2 regions of the Mucilaginibacter yixingensis genome follow, and region 2 is predicted to be linked to the other one. Evidence: riboswitches for the same ligand, from Rfam matches in the RefSeq annotation. Region 2 holds a riboswitch; the other holds the start of a gene.

Region 1 (8,103 bases), 2.3 Mb from region 2:
CTGGCTTTCAAACTCGCTGCGTAATTGGGCATCATTGCTCCACCGCCGCACCATGGTGATACTGGTACTGATACCGAGGATCATGAGCATGGTAATAAACCCAAAATGATCCATATAAGGACTAGCGAATCGCTTGCGACCGAAGATAGTGGCCATGTGCTCGCCCACGTTTAACCAGATATCTATCCGTGCCAGCAAAAAACTTGATAATAATGATACAACCAGCAGTGTTAAAATAAATAAAGCTGTTTTGCCGCGTACCAGTAGCCGCGGCACCAATACCCCGGCATTAAAATAAAAGGCGACGATCATTAGCGCTATGTGTACGCTTTGTTTTATCCAGAACTCGCGCGGCAGGCTGTGCCCTGCACTGGCCAGCGGCGGAAACATCATCAGCACCATTACCAGCAGGCCCCAGAGCATGAGGTGCAAGAAAATAGTAATCAGTCTGTCTTTTGCGGTGGAAACCATTTTTTAAAGGTACAAAGTATTATAAGGCGGCAGGATGTTTAATCGTCGTTAGCGCTAAAAGTGCCGACAAAATGCCCGGCAGTGGATGGTTTTGTGGGGTTAACAGGAGGGGTTATCAATTTGGTCTATAGATTTTCCCATTCTGTCGATTGCTGTTTCTACCATTGGTCTGTTTTATCATCTTTGAGCAATACCCCGCGAATAACCAAAGTGTTAGCCGCTCCTTGAATAAGAAGTATGCATAAGGGCACGGGGCGCCCTTATGCATTATTTAAAAACAAGATTAATACACATTTATTGCACGTAACTTTTAAGGGAAATAAATTGAAAACGGCCCAGGTGTTTTACCGGGGCCGTTTCTGTTTAATTTAGTTTAATAGGTGCTTTACTTTTTAAGACTGTTGAGGTATTTGATGCTTTGCGGTACCTGCTCTGCAGATGCACTGCTTTCATCTTCAATATAATAATGCTCCACGCCGGCATTGCGCGCAGCTTTTAGTACGGCCGGGATGTTGATTTGCCCGGTACCTAAAACCACATCATTGTTTTGATCTGTCCCGCCGGAGTTATTGCCTGCTACGCCTTTCTTCAGATCTTTCAGGTGTAGTGCTTTAAACCGTTCGCCAAAGGTGTTGAGCAGTTTAGCCGGATCTTGCCCCGGGAAGAAGGCCCATAGAATATCCAGCTCAAAGTTTACATACTTAAAATCGGTGTTTCTGATGATGTAATCAAAATAAGTACCCACCTGCTCTGGGTAAGGCACAAACTCAAAACCATGGTTATGATAAATGAAGTTCAAGCCGTATTTATCTTTCAGTATCTTGCCTGCCTTGTTAAAGTCGGCTACGGCTTGTTTGGCGTTCTCTAACGTAAAGTTACCCTTGGTGTGGGGGATGCCTGCCACGCGGACATATTGCGCACCCAACGCTTTTGCTGCCGCAGCTACCTCGTCGGTTTTAGTGGTCAGGTCTTCATAGCTTACCCCGTAAGATGAGCAATGCAAGCCGCGTTCATCCAATAACTGACGCAGATGTTCCGGCGTTTGTTTAAACAGGCTGGAGAACTCAATATCGGTAATGCCATTGCCTTTTATCATGTCCAACGTTGCGGGCACATCCTTGGCAAACTGATTGCGATAGGTGTAGGATACAATGCCCGGCGCCTGAGGGAACAGTTGGTCTTTTTGCTGCGCTTGCGCACGGGTGGCCCAGGCACCTGATAGTAATGATAAACCGGCAATTAGCAATGCTTTACTTTTTTGTTTTTGCATACCAGATCACTTAATTATTTAGAAGATTGTCATTGCGAGCAGGGCCGTGAGTATGGTTTGAGCGCGAAGCAATCTCGTCGCATGCTCTATACCTGCGACGAGATTGCTTCGTCATCCTTACACTTCCCCTTCATATTCCTCGCAATGACAAAGTTATTACAACTACTTAGTCTTACCAAAGTTAGCTGCCATGGTATTCAACTGTGCAGAACTCAATGTTTTGCCACCATTGCTAATTACCACACGATACCTGAATGTTACTGATTCACCTTTCTTTAATGTTAGGTTTTTGGCTGATTTTCCGTTGGTGAAAATCTTTTCGCCTAGTGGATTGGCCGCAAACAGGCCGTAACCACGAGCGTGCCAGAAGGTAGGGTAGTTAGGGTTTTGCGGATGATCTATAATGGCAATACTCACCGAATCAGCCCCCATTTTACCAAATACTTTACACCAGGTGCCGCGGGTGCTCCATGCATCGTCGCCGGTTTTACCTTCGCTGGTGAGGTAATTGCCATTGGCTACTTTATCGGTGCCGCCTTTTACAATGGTAACATTACCTTTATCGTCTGTAAATTTTTGATCCTGAGCCGCAGGGATTTGCAATTCGTGCGCCAGGCGCAGGCCCAGCAAGCCATCTTTTGCATCGTTAAACACGGCATCCTGATCAGCTTTTAGGGTAGTGATACGATCAATAACACGTTGATTGGCATCGCCGCTAAACTCATAACGAGTGCTTTCTTCCAGTATCACATCTTTAGCCTGGTTGGTCCAGTTGGCGTGGTAAGCCAATACGCCGGTTTTGCCATTCTGGGTTTCGGTGATCTTATCGGTACGCACCCAGCCATATTGACTTTTCTTAGCCGCCGGGATAGCGTAAGAGTTGTTCCAGAAATCGAGCCCGTTCAGGTTCTCAAAATTAAACCACAAACCGATGTGGTGTGGGTGATCGGTGGGGTCGCCGGGTTTCGGGTTCAGCGGAAAACCACGAGTTACCACCGTACCGTTAGCGGTGCTGATAGGATAGAGCACCGGTTTTTCCAAACTATCGGGGTACATAAACGTGGTGAACAGCTTGCCGCCAATCATCACATCAATTTTTTTATCCTTAGCCGATTTTACCAGGTTAACCGTTTGTTGCGCCATTACAGAGGTACTGAGCGCGGCCATGGCAGCCGCGCAGCCTAATATTTTAAATTTGTTCATCGTTATTAAAATCAATATTTAAACACTTTGCCGCCTGCCATTACTTCCTGTGTTTTCTCGTCAAAGGTTGCTTTTTGGCCGGTGTGCACGGCGGCGTTGGTCATAATGGTGGCAATGCTGTGGCTATAGCCAGCCTCAACAGGGGCATGAGGTTGCTGGCGGCTGCGCACGCACTCCATCCAGTTGCGCACGTGGTTAGAGGTTAAAATATCGCCACCGGTATTGGCCGATGCTACTACCGCTTCGTTATTCGGCAGTTTTACTTCGGGCAGCAGGTTGGCTTTCATACCCATGGCTGCAGCCATCTTTTCGGTCAGGCCGCCTTTAGGGGATACAGTATTGGTGTTGAGATTCAGCTCGCCGCCGTTTGAGTAGTAGATCTCTGCCGGATGCTCGTCGCCGTTGTGCATGCGCGAGCCAAAGGTTACCTGAAAACCGCTTGATAGATCGTCCAGCGGACCGTAATCAAACGCGGCAAAAATGGTATCCCAGTTGCGTCGGCCATCTTTCCACTGGTAAATGCCGCCATTGGCAACCACGCTGCGCGGGTGTGCCAGACCGCTAAACCAATGCACGGTATCAATCTGGTGGCTCATCCATTGCCCGGCCAGGCCAGATGAGTACGGCCAGAACAAACGGAACTCCAGGTATTTACGTGGGTCAAAAGCCTCGTAAGGGCGGTTCATTAACCAGCGTTTCCAATCGGTGTCTTCTTCTTTTAATTTATCAAGCAGGTCAGGACGGCGCCAGCGACCGGGTTGATTTACGTTCCAGGTCAGCTCTACCATGGTAATAGGGCCAAATTTGCCCGATTTAATAAAATCTGCAGCGGCATGGTAGTTAGAACCACTGCGGCGCTGCGAGCCGATCTGCACAATCTTACCCGATTCTTTTACCGCTTTGAGTGCGTAGCGGGCATCCTCCATTGTTTCGGCAAACGGTTTTTCTACGTAGGCATCGCAGCCGGCTTTTACGGCTTCGGCGCAATGGCGGGCGTGCTGGAAATCGGCGGTGGAGATGAACACGGCGTCAACCGCTTTACTGTCGTACATTTCTTCATTGTTGCGAAAGGCTTTTACATCGTTCTGCATTTTATCCTTCCACATGGCGGCACCCTGCTCGCGGCGTAGCTTCCAGATGTCTGAAACGCCTACTACCTCAAAATTGAGTTCTTTGGCGTGATTCATAAATGCAGGCATGTGCGAGCTGCGGTGACGGTCTGAAAAACCCACTACACCCACACGCACACGGTCATTAGCACCAATAATGCGTTTGTAGCTTTTTGCGCTGAAGCCATTTTTGGCCAGCATTATACCGGCGCCAGCTAAGGCGGCCTGCCTGATAAATGTACGGCGAGATTGTTCCATCTTCTTTTTGATAGGTTTTAATAGATAATAAAGGAAATTGGTTTATACCGGCTTTAGGACCCCGGCCATTATTGATGAAAATATAGAAATTGAAAATCAATTACAAGCGTAACAATGATGATATAAAGTGGGGTTGAGTTCAGAAGTCTTGATTGCGGCCTAAACTATTGTCATTGCGAGGAGGAACGACGAAGCAATCTCGTCTCACGCTTAATCATGCGACGAGATTGCTTCGTCATCCCATAACACGACCTCCGCTATTCCTCGCAATGACAAAATTGAGATGTCCTTCTATCAACAAAAACCCTATCTTCGCCCTGCTTTTGGTTCCCGGTTTTACGCCCGGGATTAAAAGGGAACACGGTGTAAATCCGCGACTGTCCCGCAGCTGTAAGCTTCTGTTAACCAAGTCCATTCTAATGGTCACTGTGCGCCGCCGGCGCGTGGGAAGACCGGACTACCTGGAGGAAGCAAAGTCAGAAGACCTGCCATAGCTTTAACATTATTCATAGCTTTCGGGGATTGAAGCTGGAATAGCGATACTTTTCGGTGTCTCTTTATTCTTTTGCCTTTTTTCTGCCTGCGGCTATACGCTAAAATCTACCCAAAAAGATGAAGCCTGCCTGGCGCTCTGTGTGTTTATTGCTGCTGTTCCTGCCGATGGGAATTGCCTCTGCGCGTGCCCAAAAACGCGATACTACCAAAACCGATACTCTGCGAAAGCAGCACTTAAAAGAAGTGCAGGTTAAGGGTTTACGCAAAAATCAGGAGAAAGATATGATCCCGGTGCAAACGCTATCAGGGCAACAATTAAAAGATTTGAGCACTCATTCTGTGGCCGATGCTGTGCGCTATTTCTCGGGTGTGCAGGTGAAAGATTATGGCGGCATCGGCGGACTGAAAACCGTAAACGTGCGCAGCCTGGGCACCCAGCATGTGGGCGTTTTTTATGATGGAATTGAATTGGGCAATGCCCAAAATGGGGTGGTTGACCTGGGGCGGTTCTCGCTGGATAATATGGAAGCCATCTCGCTTTACAACGGCCAAAAGAGTGCCATTTTTCAACCGGCAAAAGATTTTTCATCCGCATCGGCTATTTACCTCACTACACGGGTGCCGAAGTTTGAGGACGATAAAAAGGATAACTACCAGTTTGCTTTTAAAACCGGCTCATTCGGGTTGGCTAATCCGTCAGTGCTTTGGGAACACCAATTGCGGGATTCTCTATCCACATCCTTTAACGCTGAGTACCTGTACACCAACGGTCGCTATAAATTTATTTATGCCAAAGCCGGCGGATATGATACCACACAGACCCGTCAAAACGGCGATGTGCGGGCGTTGCGGTTAGAGGGTGGGTTATTCGGTCGTGTTAAAGATGGCGAGTGGAGCACAAAGCTGTATTTCTATAACTCTGGCCGTGGCTATCCCGGTGCGGTGGTGCGTAGCGATACCAACCTGGTTCATCAGGATAGGCAGTGGGATGACAACTTCTTTGTGCAATCAGCATATCAAAAGAAATTCAGTAGCTTATATAGTCTTAGGCTGAGCGCGAAGTATGCTTATGATTACCTGCATTATCTGTCGGACCCACGACTGGATGTAAGTACGCTTTACATCAATAATCATTTCCGGCAGCAGGAGGTTTATCTGTCTGCCGCCAACTTGTTTCAAATTACACCGCATTGGTATGTTAATCTCTCAGAGGATGGCATGTGGAACAAGTTGAATGCCGATCTGGTAGATTTTGTTTACCCCACGCGCTACACTTCTTTAACAGCATTGGCAACTACCATCAATCTCGGTAGAGTACAACTGCAAGGCTCGTTATTGGAAACTTTTGTGCACGAGACTACTCGCGTGGTTAACAGTGCGGCGGGTAATACGCAACAACTCACACCATCGCTTATTGCCGCCTGGCGCCCGCTTGCCGACAGTGCTTTTAGCGTTCGTGCTTTTTACAAACGCATTTTTAGGATGCCTACGTTGAATGATCTTTACTATACTTTCATCGGCAACATTAACCTCAAGCCAGAATATACCACCCAATATGACCTGGGCTTCCGTTGGGAGCGTATGTTTAACGATGGCGCGCTTCGATCAATCGAACTGCAGGTTGATGGCTATTACAACCAGGTACAAAACAAAATCATCGCTGTGCCTACTACCAACCAATACCGGTGGACGATGATTAACCTGGGGTATGTAAAAATCAGGGGGATTGATGTGAGCGCGCAAGGTAACTGGGCTTTATCGGCAAAACTGCTGTTGAGTACGCGACTCAGTTACACCTATCAGCGGGCGCAGGATTTTACCGATGTTGTCAGTCCGTATTACGGCGGACAGATACCTTATGAGCCCTGGAACAGCGGTTCTGTGGTGATGAATCTGTCTTACGGAAAATGGAACGTGAATTACAGCTACATCTATACGGGCGAGCGGTATGATGCCATTGCCAACATCCCCGAAAACTATCATCCACCGTTTTACACGCACGATATTGCTTTGACGCGCACACTGCAACTATCAGGCAAACAATTCAGACTCTCGGCTGAGATCAATAACCTGCTCAACCAGCAATATGAGGTGGTGCAGAGCTACCCCATGCCGGGCACCAACATCAGGCTGATTATCCAAATGAATCTATGAAAAACTTAAATATTGCGGCACTCTGCATTTTAGCGTTTGCCATTATCTCAACCAGTTGCCGCAAAGGCAATGACCCCATACAGCAACCAACCACCACCCAGGTATCTGGTGGGACAGACGATGGTACCATTAAAGGTTTCTTTCTGCTGAACGAAGGCAACATGGGCAGCAACAAAGCCACCATTGACTATTACGATTATCCCAGCGGGAAATATTCCAAAAACATCTATCCATCGCGTAATCCCAACGTGGTGAAAGAGTTGGGCGATGTGGGTAACGATATCCAGATCTATGGCAGTAAGTTGTATGCGGTCATCAACGTATCTAACCTGATCGAGGTGATGGATGTAAAGACCGCCAAACACATTGCTACCATTACGGTACCTAATTGCCGGTATCTGGCTTTTGATAAGGGTTATGCATACGTGAGCTCATACGCTGGTCCGGTGCTGATTGATCCTAACTCGCGGTTGGGTTATGTGGCCCGGATAGATACTGCTACACTGAAGGTGCGCGATACCTGTGTGGTGGGTTATCAGCCGGAGGAAATGGCCATTCGGGATAATAAACTTTATGTGGCTAATTCGGGAGGGTACCGGGTGCCCAATTATGATAACACCGTTTCGGTAATTGATCTGAGTGCTTTTAAGGAGACGAAGAAGATTATTGTCGGCATTAACCTGGATCATATTAAGCCTGACGGACACGGCAATTTGTATGTTACCTCTCGCGGCGATTATAAAACCATTCCTTCAAATACTTACGTCATCAACTCGTCAGACCAGGTATCTGATGTGCTGAACCTGCCCGCCAGCAATCTGACGGTAAGTGGCGACTCTATCTACGTATACAGCACCCAATGGAGTTATGTAACCAATAGCAATGCCATTAGTTATGCCATTATTAACACCCAAAGCAAGACTGTGGTAACGCGCAATTTTATTACAGATGGTACCGATAAGAAGATTGTCATCCCATACGGCATTGCCATCAATCCAGAAACCAAAGAGATTTTTGTGACCGATGCCAAGGATTATATAACCCCTGGTCGTATTTACTGTTTTACGCCGCAGGGCAAGTATAAGTGGGACGCAGAGACGGGCGATATACCGGGGCATATTGTTTTTACACGAACCAGATTGA
Region 2 (8,103 bases):
AACTCATACGCACGCATGGTTAAAAAGGCAGCCAGGGCATGAATAACCGGCGTGCGGCCGCGCAGTGCCAGACCAGCGGCAGCGCCAATCATGGTTTGCTCGGTTATACCGGTATCAATAAAGCGGTTGCCCAGTGTGGCAGGCATGTTACGCACCAGGGCGCGGTTCTCTGCGGTCATCACCACAAAGCGGTCATCGGCCCAGGCGGTTTCGGTAAGTAGTGCTTCGTAATTCATCATTAACGAACGATTAAAGTTTCAGATGTCAGTTGGGTAGTATGGTTGCCATGCAGTTCGAGCAGTAATTGATCGATCTCATCACCAGAAAAATTGCAGAACCAGCGGTCGGCACGTTCTTGTATACTGGGTAGACCTTTGCCACGCATGGTATCGGCAATGACCACGTTGGGTTTGCCCGGGTGGAAAGGGTAGGCGCTGAAAGCCTCGTGCAGGGCATCAAAGTTGTGCCCGTCTATACGTTTAACGGCGGCGCCGAAGGCAGCAAATTTATCGGCCAGTGGTTCCAGCGGAATGAGTTCTTCGGTACGGATGTTGGCCTGGAACTGGTTACGGTCAACCACAAAAATCAGGTTGTCAAGTTTATAAGCGTTGGCTACCAGCATGGCTTCCCAGCAGGTGCCCTCGTTCAACTCGCCGTCTCCTAAAATGCAGATCACTTTGTTGTTGCCGCCACGCAGTTTGATATCCATAGCCACGCCAATAGCTACCGACGGCAGGTGACCCAATGAGCCCGAATGAAACTCGATGCCCGGAATTTTGGTGTTGGGATGCCAGTAGATATGATCGTTGATAGACAGGTGGTTTTGCAAGCGCTCCGTTTCCAGAATGCCCAGCTCTGCCAGTGTGCCGTACAGCGCAGGCACGTCATGTCCTTTAGAGAGGAACAGGTAATCGCGGTTCTCGTCGTCCAGGTTATCTGCCGTGATGTTTAAAAAGTTGTTGTACAGGTAAACAATCAGGTCTACCGCAGAGAGCGAAGCGCCAATAAAACAACCGCCATCTGTAGACATGCGGATGATATGCTCGCGCACCTTAAATGCGGTAGCCGTTAGTTGTTCCGGATTATAGTTTTGAGTTGAGTCCATTCAGTTTAAATAAGTTCAATAGCGGTTTCAGGGGCATCTTTGGTTTGGTCTGTACCAACGGTTCTGAGTTCGTCAAGGTGATGGCGGTACCAGTTCACGCCGGCGTATTGGCTGTTCAGTTCGTAGATCTCGGGTTTGCGTTCTAACAGATCGAGGATATCCTGACAAGAGAAATCCTCTGCCTTTGGATACAGTTCTTCAAAAACACGTTTGACGAATTGATAGTCGGCCTCGTAATCAATGGTGAAACGGTGCGACATGGAGTAGTCCAGGCCAGTTTCCCAGGTCAGGTTACCAATGCGGAACTTGTCAGGGTTTTCCCAGATGTATGGCGTGGTATGCTCTAGCTCCAGCTGGCGGGTAGCGTTTTCCCAGGCGTTATTGAGGCAGTCCATGGTCATTACTTCCACATCATTACCGTCGGGCCAGGTAGCCGGATGCAGGTTGCTCACATAATCGAACTGGTTCTTGTGATCAAAGTAGTAGCTCAGCGTCTGATCAATAATGCGCGGATCAATCAGCGGGCAGTCTGACGGGATCTTTACCACCAGTTCGGCATTGTAAAGTTCACCTACCTCGTAGTGGCGGTCCAGCAAATTATCCAGGCTGCCACGGTAGCAGGCAACCTTCAGCTTGTGGGCCTCCTGTTCAATAATATCGTCTTCGGCTTCCTGCGAGGTGGCAATAACCACGGTTGCCGTATGGCGGATCATCAGCAAACGTCTTACCATTTGCGCCAGCAGGCTTTTACCCAGAACAGGCATCATCACCTTCCCCGGCAAACGGCTTGACGACATGCGCGCCTGAACCACTATTACAATTTTTTTAGGCATAACTTTATGTTTTTCAGCTTACCATCAGCATTTCTTCTTCTGGCAGCGGTAGGTTGTTGTATTGTTGTAGTGCGGCACTTGGATTAAAGCTTTGCTTGTTGCCCTTGTGCATCATAAATGCGCGGCACACGCTGGCAATGTTTCGGGCCGATTGTCCGCCGTTTTGCAGTGGCGCCAGCCGGTTAAGCTGATTGACATCAAACCACGAGTGCACTTTTTTGCCCAGAATGATGCCGGTATAAACAACGGTTGAGTATTGCGTAATCAGCTCGCTGCAATTGGCAATCATGTGGTTGGTGTTGCCGCTGCTATAAATAAGTGTACCAGCCGGAGCGTGTTTTTTGATCTCGGCTACCGCACGATCTACCACTTCGTTTGGGTGCAGCTTGAACAGCAGTTGCCTGCCGCCAGCAATTTTCACCGCTTCTTTAATAAAGGCGGGGCGGTTTTCATAGCGGTAGGTCTCGCGCATATCGGTAGTGGCTACCATTACATAGTCGCGGTGAGGGAAATCGTTATTCAGAAACTGGGCAACGTTATCATAGTTAGGCATGCCGGTCACGGCAATCTTGCGGCGGTCTGTACCGTTTTTGGCGAAATAGTCTTTATAACCATTAGAGGCCGCGCAGTACACATCGCAAATGTTGGATGAGCCGTTGAGCGAGGTATTACCGGTTAAGAATGATGGTAACCCGGTAGCTTTTACAATATGGCTTACGGGCGTGTAGCGGTCGGTCATGCCTTCCTGCACCCAGATGGTCTTGGTGTCGCGCATGCGGGGCGGGATGATCATATCGCTGCAGTAGACTATCAGATCATAATCATTACGACGGGCGGCATAGTCAATTTGCAGGCCATGCTTGCGCAGGTAACGCTCTGAATTAAGCTTGAAATTGCCCGCCAATATGGTGCTGTTTAACAGCGATGTGCGGCGGATAAGCTTATTTACTACCGGCGAATCGGTGAAAAGCTGGCTAAACCAGCAGTCGTACTCAGGCAACTCATCGGCAATCTGGTGCATCTGAGAGGTCTGGTTGAGGGAGCCTGTGATAAACAGAATTTTCTGCATGAAATGGATTAAAACAAATCAATTTTCTAACCGAACCGGGTCTGGCTTTTTATTGCTTTTTGCCCCGGTGTAAGAACAGAATGTTTGATAGTTTTAAAAGTAGAGTAGCCGTTTTTAGATAATGCGAAGCCTGAATTAATTAATCATTAATCAGTATAGGCTAATATTAAACAATTGAAAAATAAGCGTTCAGTTAGTGTTTAATAAGTGTAAATTATTTGATTAAATAATTGATTATTAGCTTGTTGATGTAGTGCGTGTGTCTCCGTCATTAGCTTGTAAAAACATGTGCTATGTTAAGGTTGGTTGAATAAATATTTAACATCACAACAATAAATAAAGGCGCTGTTTACAGCGGGTTTAAGGTTAGTTAATAAGAAAGGAGATTGATTGAAGCTCAAGTGAATATGTCATACTGAATATTAGAATCCCAGCAGTGGACTATAAAAGTGAAATGACAAACGAGAGGGCTGTCAGTCTGAGCTTGTCGAAGACTTGCGCGGAGAGGCCCTCCCACCGTGCTTCGACGGGGCTCAGCATGACATCCTTTTTTAACTTGTCATACTGAGCGATAGCGAAGTATCTCTGTGGATGAGCAAATAGGATGGTCCTCAGAGATGCTTCGTTCCTCAGCATGACAAAGCTGGCAATTATGGGTTATACATATCTACTTCCATTTCATCCCCAAATACCCTACCTTTGCAGCGCTTTTGGTTCCCGAACTCACGATCGGGATTAAAAGGGAATCCGGTGAGAATCCGGAACTGTCCCGCAGCTGTAAGCTTCTAAAAAACCAAGGCCCATTCAATAATGGTCACTGTTGCCGAAAGGCGGCGGGAAGACCGGGCCGAGGGGAAGCAAGTCAGAAGACCTGCCACAGCACTATAATTCATAGCTTTCGGGGATTGAAGCTGGAATGAGCATACCGTAGTGTATTATCATTTTTTAGTGATGTCTTTCTGTTTGCTGTGGGCACAAACTCACAACACGCATGAAATCATTGGTACTGGCTAAACGCTGTGGCGTTTACTGTCTGCATCTTTCTTGTTTGCCGTCGTTACCCAACGGCGGTCACTTGCTGCTGCGCAAACTCCGCGCGGTACCGGCCTTCCCGTCTTTATTTCCCGCCCAAGCTATTTCCACCCCAGCGCATTTATCCATTAACCCCACATACAATCATGAAAACACATCAACTTAATGCCTTACTCGCTATCGTATTAGCAGCCAGCCTTTTTGCAGCCTGTAAAAAAGATAAGGCTGATGACGCCGCTTTATCTACCATTCGCCCAACCACGGCCCAAAGCAACGCCTATGTAACGCAACTGATTGAGTTTAACCCGGCACCAGGACAATTCGTCAACACCACAATTTCTGATACCACCGCCGCCACCGGTACCCTAAAAACTATCCAGGGACTGGTAAGCCTGGGCGCCTGGGGCGGTTATATTACTGTTGGCTTTGACCACACCGTAATGGACCGCGACGGCCAGGCCGACTTTATTGTTTACGGTAATGCCTTTGCCTCATTTGCCGAGCCCGCTGTGATCTGGGTGATGCAAGACACCAACGGCAACGGCAAGGCTGATGATACCTGGTACGAGATACAGGGCAGCGCCTATTTTAAACCCGGCTACATCCGCAACTACAGCGTTACCTACACCCGCCCGGCTTGCGATACCTGCAGCGTGCCGTGGAAAGACAATCAGGGTAAAACCGGCGTGGTGCAAACCAACGTGTTCCATACACAGGCCTATTATCCCAAAGGCATCAAAAGCAATACGGTTACTTACACCGGCACGCTGCTGCCGTCAACTAATATCAATATGAGTAACCCCAGCTTTATTACCAGTGCCTCTTTTGATTATGGCTATGGCGATAACAGCGCAGGGGGCGACCAGATAGACATCGCCACTGCTATTGACGCAAAGGGCAACAAGGCCAATCTGAAAGGTATCGACTTTATAAAAGTGCAAACCGGCATACTGGCCAACATGGGCTGGTTGGGCGAGCAATCAACCGAGTTTACGGGCGCTGCCGATCTGAGCTTATTGAAGAAATAATCAAACACATATATTATTAAACATGAAACAATTGAACAACAACAAGGCCGCCATCTTTTTATCAGCCCTGATATTGATGACCGCAGCAGCCTGTAAGAAAAATCAGGACCTGTTGCCTGACAAACCCGCTGTTACGCTAACCAAGAACGGACTGGACACCGCAACCGTAGGCAAAGCCATCACCCTGCACCCAAAGCTGGCTGCCAAAACCGGCGTAACCTATAGCTGGACCGTCAACGGCACCCAAAAAGGCACCGACTCTACTTTTACCTATACTCCTGATACCCGCGGCGATGTGCAGATTAATTTTGCAGCTACCAATGCCGGCGGCACCACCACCAGTAAATACACCATCCACGTTTACGGAAAATATGAAAACGGTTTCTTCATAGCCAACGAGGGCTGGTTTGGGCACGGTACCGGCTCGCTGAGTTTTTATCGTTATGATACCGGCACGAAAGAAGATAGCGTGTTTACCAAAGAGAACCCTGATAAAGATCTGAACCCGGCTACCTCAACTGTGGAGTTTGCAACCGTGTTTAACGATAAGATTTACCTGTTGACCAAAGCGCATGGTCCGCTGGTAGCTATGGATCGTTATAGTTTGAAAGAAACCGGTCGTGTAGCGGCTGCATCAACATCAGACTGGCGCGCTTTTGTGGGGTTGGATAACACGCACGCACTCGTTACATCAGGTTCAGGTATCTATCCGTTGGATTTGAGCAGCATGACCGTGGGCACCAAGATCAGCACTATATCAGGCCAGATTGGCGATATTGTTAAAGCCGGTAACTACCTTTTCGTTATTTCGGCTACGCAAGGGCTGGTTGTATTAAATGCCGCCGATTACTCGGTAGTAAAAACTGTAGCAGGTATCCTGGTAGGTTTTGCCCGCACGCCAGATGGCTCGGTCTGGGCAGCAGGAGGTACGTCATTATTAAAGATCGATCCGGCTACAGCTAACGTTACTACCATCACGGTTCCGTTTACCGTTTATGGTTCATGGGCAGCATGGCACCCGGGTTCTATCGCAGCGTCTACCAAAGAGAATGCTATCTATCTTGCCAAAAATGGTTCTTTTAGCGGTGCTACTACTATTTATAAATATACCGATGGCAATGCCTCGTCGTTCACCAATCCGTTTATCACTATTGATGCAGGCAAAGAGTTGTATGGTTCAGGCGTTGGTTTTGACCCTGTTAAGAATCAGGTATTGGTAACCACGGTAAAATCGGGCTTTGGCACCAATTACGCTGTTGATGATCTGAACTTTTATGATGCCGCTACCGGCGCTTTGAAAAAAGATCTGAGTTATACCGGGTATTATTTCCCGGCGCAACTGGTGTTTTAGGGGATAGGATTACTAAACCAAACTTGTCATTGCGAGGAGCGGGAGGGATCTTTTCGATTTTTGCATCCCGTCTTATCGCTCTGAAAAGATCTCTCCCGTTGGTCGAGATGACAGTCTTTTTATTAACAGAAAAGCCATTGCTTACGAGCAATGGTTTTTCTGTTAAATATAATCCTCTTCCGGTATTGGCTCAATCACCATGTTATTACCGTTAACATCTTGATAAATACAGGCCATCTGTACCGTATCAATTACCCATTGTTTCACCCCAGACGCTGCGGCCTGGGTGCAGAAGGTAAGGAAATCAGTTTGTCCCTGCTGATGAATGGCGATGGTATAGCGAAGCTGATCTGCCAGGGCTTCTGAATTGATAGTTTTGGGCGGGTAGATGGCTGGGGCACTCACCTGGTGGCCATTTGCACCGTAATAGGTGGTAGAACCATCGGCAAGGTTATAAACGTAGGTGATCAGTCCTAATGCCTTAATTTCTTGAATGTAGCGCGGAAAGTCTGCTCCGCTTTTTACTTTGGCGTGTGCCGCTTTTAGTTGCTCTAAGGTAAACATGTGTTTGTTGCTGCTGTTGTCTAAGATAGCGGTTTTGCAGATTGGTTTTCGTCAAAATTCATGGCCGCCTCATTTATGGGGCGGCCATGTGGTGACAATATAAAGGCTTTAGCCCCCAACGCTTGATGGTTAGACTAAAGCCATTTATATGATGTTGTGTCATAATCCGTCGACTAAAGCTAACGGCAATCAATTTATTGCTTTTGCTTGGCTTCCATGCTTAGCGTGGTGTGCGGCACGGCCATCAGGCGTTCTTTAGGTATAAGGTTGCCAGTTACACGGCAAATGCCATAGGTTTTATTTTCAATGCGCCCAAGTGCAGCCTCCAGTTGGTTAATGAATTGTTTTTGACGGGCAGCCATTTGGTACATGGTTTCTTTTTCCAGCGTAGCCGAGCCATCTTCCAGCGATTGGTAGGCACCGCCATCATCGCTACCACCGTTTTCGCTATTGCTTACCGATGCCAGCAGCGATTCCATATCCTGCCTGGCGGCCGCAATTTTTGATAAGATCAGTTGCTTAAAGTTTTCCAGGGCCTTGTCTGAATAACGGAAGGTATTTTGCGCTGTATTTTGATCATTCATGCTCCCTAAACACGAGATACAGCGAATGGTTTTACCGTTTTGCTCACTTAAAAGTCAATTTGATGAGTTTTAGGGTGATAAAATAGATAACTATTAACGCTGATGATTTTTATAGCTATTTGTCATACAGCGGTAGCGAAGTATAAAAAAAAGAGCCACAAATTTGTGGCTCTATAGATCTGATCCGGAACACGCTATTCCGTAAATTCTAAAAATCTTAAAATCCTGGTTCAGAATTATTTCTTAAGCCAGCTGGCTTGTGCCCAGTTTTTCGGTTTAGCCGGCGTACAATCAATAAAGCGAATGTTATCTGCCTGCGGACCGTCAACCAGGGTGGTTACCTGCTTGTTGGGGTTATCAATTTTTACATGATCAAAAGTAATGTTGCGGCCATCAAGCACGGTAATGAGCGTGTCTTTAGTGTGCACGGTGGTGTTTTTAATCAATACGTTGGTCAAGTCACTGGCCTTGATGAGCGATTTACAGTTGATCTCCACGTTCTCCACCTTCAAGTTTGTTACCGGCGATTCTGGGATA

What was found. A riboswitch is a leader RNA that binds a small molecule or an ion and turns the genes downstream of it on or off. The one in region 2 is predicted to bind cobalamin.
Region 1: another riboswitch for cobalamin. It lies ahead of ABZR88_RS05750 (TonB-dependent receptor); the one in region 2 lies ahead of ABZR88_RS15040 (hypothetical protein).

What each region holds. Positions count from the first base shown of each region.
Region 1 is NZ_CP160205.1:1,395,877-1,403,979, forward strand. Features, by position in the region: gene ABZR88_RS05730 (sensor histidine kinase) at 1-471, opposite strand, end outside; gene ABZR88_RS05735 (sugar phosphate isomerase/epimerase) at 857-1,741, opposite strand; gene ABZR88_RS05740 (PmoA family protein) at 1,904-2,944, opposite strand; gene ABZR88_RS05745 (Gfo/Idh/MocA family protein) at 2,956-4,311, opposite strand; cobalamin riboswitch at 4,619-4,819, shown strand; gene ABZR88_RS05750 (TonB-dependent receptor) at 4,924-6,960, shown strand; gene ABZR88_RS05755 (YncE family protein) at 6,957-8,103, shown strand, end outside.
Region 2 is NZ_CP160205.1:3,727,442-3,735,544, reverse strand. Features, by position in the region: gene ABZR88_RS15060 (transketolase family protein) at 1-239, opposite strand, end outside; gene ABZR88_RS15055 (transketolase) at 239-1,105, opposite strand; gene ABZR88_RS15050 (glycosyltransferase family protein) at 1,111-1,938, opposite strand; gene ABZR88_RS15045 (hypothetical protein) at 1,952-3,007, opposite strand; cobalamin riboswitch at 3,702-3,901, shown strand; gene ABZR88_RS15040 (hypothetical protein) at 3,999-4,205, shown strand; gene ABZR88_RS15035 (cell surface protein) at 4,186-5,067, shown strand; gene ABZR88_RS15030 (DUF5074 domain-containing protein) at 5,090-6,418, shown strand; gene ABZR88_RS15025 (DUF1398 domain-containing protein) at 6,581-6,982, opposite strand; gene ABZR88_RS15020 (TraR/DksA C4-type zinc finger protein) at 7,177-7,566, opposite strand; gene ABZR88_RS15015 (glycoside hydrolase family 28 protein) at 7,803-8,103, opposite strand, start outside.